3 regions of the Nostoc sp. DSM 114159 genome follow, and region 3 is predicted to be linked to each of the others. Evidence: predicted binding sites of a transcription regulator. Region 3 holds the regulator's gene; each other region holds the start of a gene.
The links. The regulator HrcA, encoded in region 3, represses chaperone genes, less so after heat shock. The targets are predictions, from matches to a motif close to TTAGCACTCNNGANTCNNGAGTGCTAA.
Positions count from the first base shown of each region.

Region 1 (2,277 bases), 4.1 Mb from region 3:
GTTCCACCACCAGGAACAATACCTTCTTCTACAGCAGCTTTAGTCGCGTTGAGCGCGTCTTCAATCCGCAGTTTGCGGTCTTTGAGTTCGGTTTCGGTTGCCGCACCCACTTTAATCACTGCCACGCCGCCAGCAAGCTTGGCGATGCGTTCTTGAAGTTTTTCTTTATCGTACTCAGAATCAGTTTCTTCCAACTGTCTGCGAATTTGACCAATCCGCTTTTGTACTTCTGGCTTGGTGACACTACCAGCAACAATTGTGGTGTTTTCTTTGTCAATGGTGATTTTGCGGGCAGTTCCCAGCGCTTCTAGAGAAGCGGTATCCAAGCTTAAGCCGATTTCTTCCGAAATCAACTGTCCATCAGTGAGAATCGCAATATCTTCTAACAAAGCTTTGCGGCGATCGCCAAACCCAGGTGCTTTAATCCCTGCCACGGCTAGTACACCCCGCGCTTTGTTCACCACCAAAGTTGCTAAAGCATCACCTTCGACATCTTCAGCGATAATTAGCAACGGCTGACCAGAACGGGCAACTTTTTCCAACACAGGCACTAAATCTTGGATACTGCTGATTTTTTTGTCAGTAATCAAAATCCGGGCGTTTTCAAATTCGACGATTTGCCGTTCATTGTTGGTGACGAAGTAGGGAGAAATATAACCTCTATCAATCTGCATCCCCTCAACTACTTCTAATTCAGTTGTCAGGGATTTAGATTCTTCAACGGTAATTACACCATCTTTGGTGACTTTTTCCATTGCTTGGGCTAACATTTGACCAACTTCTTCATCGTTACCAGCAGAGACAGTGGCAACTTGAGCGATCGCACTTCCTTCTACTGGCTTGGCTATTTTGGCAATTTCTTCTACTAATGCCTCAATAGTTTTGTCGATCCCGCGTCTCAAGCTCACAGGGTTACTACCTGCGGCGACGTTCTTCAAACCTTCTTTAATTAAGGCTTGTGCTAAAACTGTGGCGGTGGTTGTCCCATCTCCAGCGACATCTTTAGTTTTTGAGGCCACTTCCTGGATGAGTCTTGCACCAGTATTTTCCAAAGGATCTTCTAATTCAATTTCCTTGGCAACAGTGATACCATCGTTGACAATTTGAGGTGCGCCAAATTTTTTCTCTAAAAGGACATTGCGACCTTTGGGCCCCAAGGTGATTTTTACGGCATCGGCAAGGGCGTTAACACCCCTTTCTAGAGATCGCCGCGATTCCTCGTCAAATGCAATAATTTTCGCCATGTTTCATTTCTCCAGCGCTTCCATTAGACAATTTAGCACTCACAGCGCCAGAGTGCTAATCTCTCAGGCTGCTCAAGTTACAAATGGAAATAAAAAAATTGATTAATATACAGGTGATGCTCATATTAGATACTGGCAGTAATGCTTGAATTGGGAGATGAATCTAGACAACTCCCTTAAGTCCCTTGGTATTGCCGACCCTAGCGGCACCGGCTGGTTGGCAGTAGTATTTACGTTCCTCTTGGCTTGGCTTGTAACTTGGCGTTTAATTCCGACAGTACGCAAATTCGCCTTGCGGGTAGGTTGGGCTGACCAACCTAACGCACGGCGACTCAACCGAGAACCTTTACCCAATGCAGGGGGGCTGGCTATCTACGCGGGCGTGATTGCCGCGCTGGTACTAGCTAGCCTTTTACGACCGATCGAACTCCAAAACGTATTGGCTCAGGTGCTCACTATTCTGTTGGGGGGTTCGATATTAGTCCTTGTGGGCTTTATTGACGATCAGTTTGGCTTACCGCCCTCTGTGCGATTGTGGGCGCAAATTGTCACGGCACTTTTGCTGGTAGCTAATGGCATCAGTGTCAAAGTCCTGTTTGGCACTCCCATCGATTCACTTCTGTCCATGTTGCTAACAGTATTATGGGTAGTAGGGATTACCAACGCCATCAATTTGATGGATGGTATGGATGGCTTGGCAGGAGGAATTAGCTTTATTACCGCCATGAGTTTATTGGGCGTTGGTGCCCAATTTAACAATCGTGCGGCGGCAATCTTAGTCCTCGCAGCTTTGGGAGGTGCTGCACTAGGATTTTTGCGCCATAATTTCCATCCATCACGAATTATTATGGGTGATGCCGGAGCATACTTTTTCGGTTATGTCCTGGCAGCAACTAGTATTTTAGGCAAACTGCAACAAAACACAGTTTATGCCCTAATTCCTACGGTTTTATTTCTGTTGTTACCGGTGCTAGACACCACTCAAGTATTTGTGCGGCGGCTACTAGCAGGAAATAACCCTCTGAGTACTCCT
Region 1 is NZ_JBPFEH010000001.1:2,242,928-2,245,204, reverse strand. Features, by position in the region: gene groL (chaperonin GroEL) at 1-1,244, opposite strand, end outside; gene ACR5KR_RS09100 (MraY family glycosyltransferase) at 1,402-2,277, shown strand, end outside.
Region 1: the regulator HrcA is predicted to act here: its motif matches at 1,277-1,303, upstream of groL (chaperonin GroEL).

Region 2 (2,277 bases), 1.2 Mb from region 3:
TCTATAATGCGCTATTATATATCGCTTTGAAAGGGGCGGGGTAAAAAACACTGATTAAATAATAATCTTTCGGACTCACAAGTAAGTATTGGCTTAAAGATGACCCTACCTCAAAACCAACCCGCACTTTCTTAAAGCCTACTGCTATACCATATCCTTTCGTTGTTAAGCCTCTATGAGGTGTTCACAAGAAACTAAGGAAGTTTCAGGCAAAAGATGGATTGAAAACGCATATTCTTCTACCACCTTATTACCTATTCAGTGTTCTCGGACGATCCGCAGAGTAACTTCCGGGTTTGCTTGGCGATACCAGACACCATCAGGGTAAATCACCATTATGGATCTAGAACCAGAAACACGCAAGCAGTTGGCTTTAGTTTTATAGACGCAAATAGAATAACTTTAGTACGGCTCATCGAGTTTTAAATCTTTAAGTCGCTTTTTTAAGTAATTCCAGAATTCCAGACTAGCTCGTTTTGAGCAGCAATTGCCTGGTCAGCGCAAATAAAAATGTCTCGCTGAATTTTTGCAAGTCCTAAACTTTCTACACAATTACTTAGGGTCTTATGTTCCAAAGATTGAGTTTTTTAGGAATTTGATGGTTGGACTGGATCGCTATCACTGTATTGTTACTCATCAAGCGGCTCCCTGATTACAGTTCTATAACAATTTGCAAGCTTTGCAAATAAAGTTGACTGAGAAGGGGAATGGGGAAAAATTCTTATAACTCCTAACTCCTAACTCCTGTACAGACGCGATTAATCGCGTCTCTACTCCTAACTCCCCACCCCCTACTCTCTTCGTAACTTACAGAACAAAACCCGCAAGGTATAAATAATTAAGCATTTATACTTAAGTACATCTATGACTTTCTAGTTCGGGAACCCGTACTCAAGGCATTCTTGCCATTGGACGCCAGTTTTCGGTAAATTAGCACTCAGGAGTTGAGAGTGCTAAACTCTGGAGAGGAGAAAATAATTATGGCAGCTTTATCTCTAAGCGTTTCTACAGTTAAACCTTTAGGCGATCGCGTTTTTATAAAAGTGAGCGCCTCTGAGGAAAAGACCGCAGGTGGTCTGTATTTGCCCGATACCGCCAAGGAAAAGCCCCAAGTAGGGGAAGTAGTGGCTCTTGGCCCTGGCAAGCGCAATGACGATGGAAACCGTCAGGAATTGGAAATTAAAGTCGGCGATAAGGTGCTGTACTCTAAGTACGCTGGCACTGACATCAAGCTCGGCACTGAAGAATATGTACTGCTTTCTGAAAAAGATATTTTAGCAGTTGTGATCTAATTGTCATTAGTCACTGGTCATTAGTCATTAGCCAATGACAAAGGACAAAAGACAAAGGACAAAGGACAAAGGACAAATGACAAAGGACAAATAATATGGCAAAGCGCATTATCTACAACGAAAACGCCCGTCGCGCCCTAGAGCGAGGCATTGACATCCTGGCTGAGTCTGTAGCTGTTACCCTTGGCCCTAAAGGTCGTAACGTAGTCTTAGAAAAGAAATTTGGCGCACCGCAAATCGTCAATGATGGTGTAACGATCGCCAAAGAAATCGAATTAGAAGACCACATTGAAAACACTGGTGTAGCTCTGATTCGTCAAGCTGCTTCTAAGACCAATGATGCAGCGGGCGATGGTACTACCACCGCTACCGTTTTAGCTCATGCGATCGTCAAAGAAGGCTTGCGGAACGTTGCAGCTGGTGCTAACGCAATTTCCCTCAAGCGTGGTATTGACAAAGCTACTGGCTTCCTTGTAGACAAAATTGCTCAACACGCCCGTCCAGTGGAAGATTCCAAAGCCATTGCCCAAGTTGGTGCGATCTCGGCTGGTAACGACGAAGAAGTTGGTCAGATGATTGCCCAAGCAATGGACAAGGTGGGCAAGGAAGGCGTAATTTCCCTAGAAGAAGGGAAATCTATGTTCACCGAGTTGGAAATCACTGAAGGGATGCGCTTTGATAAAGGCTACATCTCTCCTTATTTCGCTACCGATGCTGAACGGATGGAAGCGGTTTTTGATGAACCTTTCCTACTGCTAACTGATAAGAAAATCGCTTTGGTACAAGACCTAGTACCAGTGTTAGAGCAAGTAGCTCGTGCTGGTCGTCCTTTGGTAATTATCGCCGAAGATATTGAAAAAGAAGCTTTGGCAACCTTGGTAGTAAATCGTTTACGCGGTGTACTTAACGTGGCTGCTGTTAAGGCTCCTGGCTTTGGCGATCGCCGCAAAGCTATGCTAGAAGACATCGCTGTTTTAACTGGCGG
Region 2 is NZ_JBPFEH010000001.1:5,064,001-5,066,277, forward strand. Features, by position in the region: gene groES (co-chaperone GroES) at 981-1,292, shown strand; gene groL (chaperonin GroEL) at 1,388-2,277, shown strand, end outside.
Region 2: the regulator HrcA is predicted to act here: its motif matches at 931-957, upstream of groES (co-chaperone GroES).

Region 3 (2,277 bases):
TCCAATCTCCACCTCTTATACCGTAGGTAACTAGAATAATCGTGGCTATTGTCAATACAAAACCAGTCACACGAGAATCTAGTAATTTGAGCAAGATATTCTTTTTACCGACAAACTGATTATTTGGTTCTCTAAAGGCTAAGTACGGCAACAAAGCGAAAGCACCAACTCCGAAAGAGACAGTAGCAAACAGCCAAGCAGGTATTTTTTGCCCTCTACCATCAATAAAGACTACTGCACTGTAAATAAGAGGCCAGATGCCCATGAGGTTGAATAGTGCTATGACTAAGGGGTTAATGCCTTGCCACTGTCCAATAGAAAGGTTTTTGATTAACTCGAATGTACCAGGTTGCTCAGGAGGCGCGAGGAAAAAAGCATAGACAACAAATCCCAGCCACAGTAGACTAGAGGCAATTTTTCTAAGCATGAAAGATTTAAGTAGTATTAATTATTGATTTTGCCGTTACAAATCCAGCTATCTGCTTGCTATGGTATTGTTTGCTCGCCTAGAGGCGTAGCGGTTTGTTCCTAAAGATTAATCACTAATTAAGGATTGAAATAACTGAAAGCTTCTGAGAGATAATCAGCAGCAGATGCTACTACTGCGATCGCACTTTCATAATCTAAGCGCGTTGGCCCCAAAACTCCCACACTTCCTACAGGTATCGAACCTCGGCGATAGTTAGAAGAAATCAAGGTGCAGGTGCGTATCGGTTCTAATGGATTTTCTGCGCCAATGCGAACCGTTACTTTTGGTTTTCCACCATCCTCCGGTTCTGGTTCTTCAAATATTAATCGCCACAGTTGGTCTTGTTCTTCCTCCAACAGGTGGATAATTGTTTGTACCTGCTGTAACTGGGAAAATTCTGGTTGGCGCAAAACTTCTGACACACCCCGAACCATAATTTGGGTTGCAGTCGGTGCAAGAGTGCGACGAGTCAATTCGGCAACTGAGTTTTTCAAAAATTCCCCGTAGCGTTGGAACTCTTGATCTAGTTCGCTCCAGTTGAGGTTGGCTAATTCCAACAGACTTCGCCCCCGCAAGTGGGTATTCAAAAAGTTAGAAACAATCTGCAACTCGCGATCGATTACCTCTGAATCTCGTTGTGTTTCTTCTGGTGTTGGCGACAAATCCATCAATTTAGAATGTGTCTCATAACCATCAGTCACTACAATCAGCATGATCCGCCCAGCTTCAATTTGCACTAATTGCAGATGTCGCAATAGCGCTGTAGTCGTTTGCGGCATAGTGATCAAGCTAATACAACCACTCAAGGTTGCTAAAATCTGCGCGGCTCCTTGTAGTAAGGTTTCTAAACTGCGATCTTCCCACTGGAGATGCTTTTGCAGTGCTATCTCTACTTCTCGCCCTAAAGTTTCTGTTCGTATAGTTTCTGTCTGCGACACGCTGCGCGAACGCAGAGAAGGTGTAATTAGCTGGTCAACATAAATACGATAACCTGAATCTGAAGGTACACGTCCAGCAGAAGCGTGTGGTTGGTAGAGCAATCCAGACTTTTCTAAAACACCCATGACATTGCGAATTGTCGCCGAGCTTACGCCAAGGTCATACTCCTCGACCAAAGCCTTTGAACCAACAGGCTCTGCCGTAGCAATGTAGTGACGTACCGTTGCCCAAAGTATATGCTGTTGTCGATTTGTTAACTGAACTTCCATTATCCTATGTTTTGCTGAAGGCAAATTTTAATCAAACTCTGAAGAAATTTGTGAATTTAATCGAAAACAGAGAATATTAATAATTTATTAAGATAGCAAATTATATAATTATATTATGATAATTATTTTTAAAGTTTATATACATACAGCATTTTTTAAGAGTAGGGTTGAAATAGTAGCTCAACCTTTTTTCAAAAGCTGCTAGTTATAATGTACCCTTACGATGCTTCTTTCTAACCGTACTTTTGCACAAATTTGCGCTTGCAATAGTATTATTAGATACATATCTGTTGACAATGGCTAGTGCTAAAGTGGGATTTGGGCACAGTCAAAAAGTTTTGTGCAAATGTACTTTATGCCCAAATTGCAGGCTTTTCGGTGAGCCTATAAAGTGATGTACTTATGCCTCTAGCATAGCAAAAGTCAGATGGAAGAGTCAGTTCCATCTGAGTGACGTATCCCAGCAAAAGCTAATACTGGGGAATTGAAGGGTCTACTAATTGGGAATAGGCATCAATACCACCCGAAATATTTTGCACATTTGTAAAACCTTGAGCAATCAACCACTGGCACATTTGGGCAGAGCGGATGCCGTGGTGG
Region 3 is NZ_JBPFEH010000001.1:6,311,186-6,313,462, reverse strand. Features, by position in the region: gene ACR5KR_RS26670 (DUF2834 domain-containing protein) at 1-427, opposite strand, end outside; gene hrcA (heat-inducible transcriptional repressor HrcA) at 547-1,677, opposite strand; gene ACR5KR_RS26660 (rhodanese-like domain-containing protein) at 2,148-2,277, opposite strand, start outside.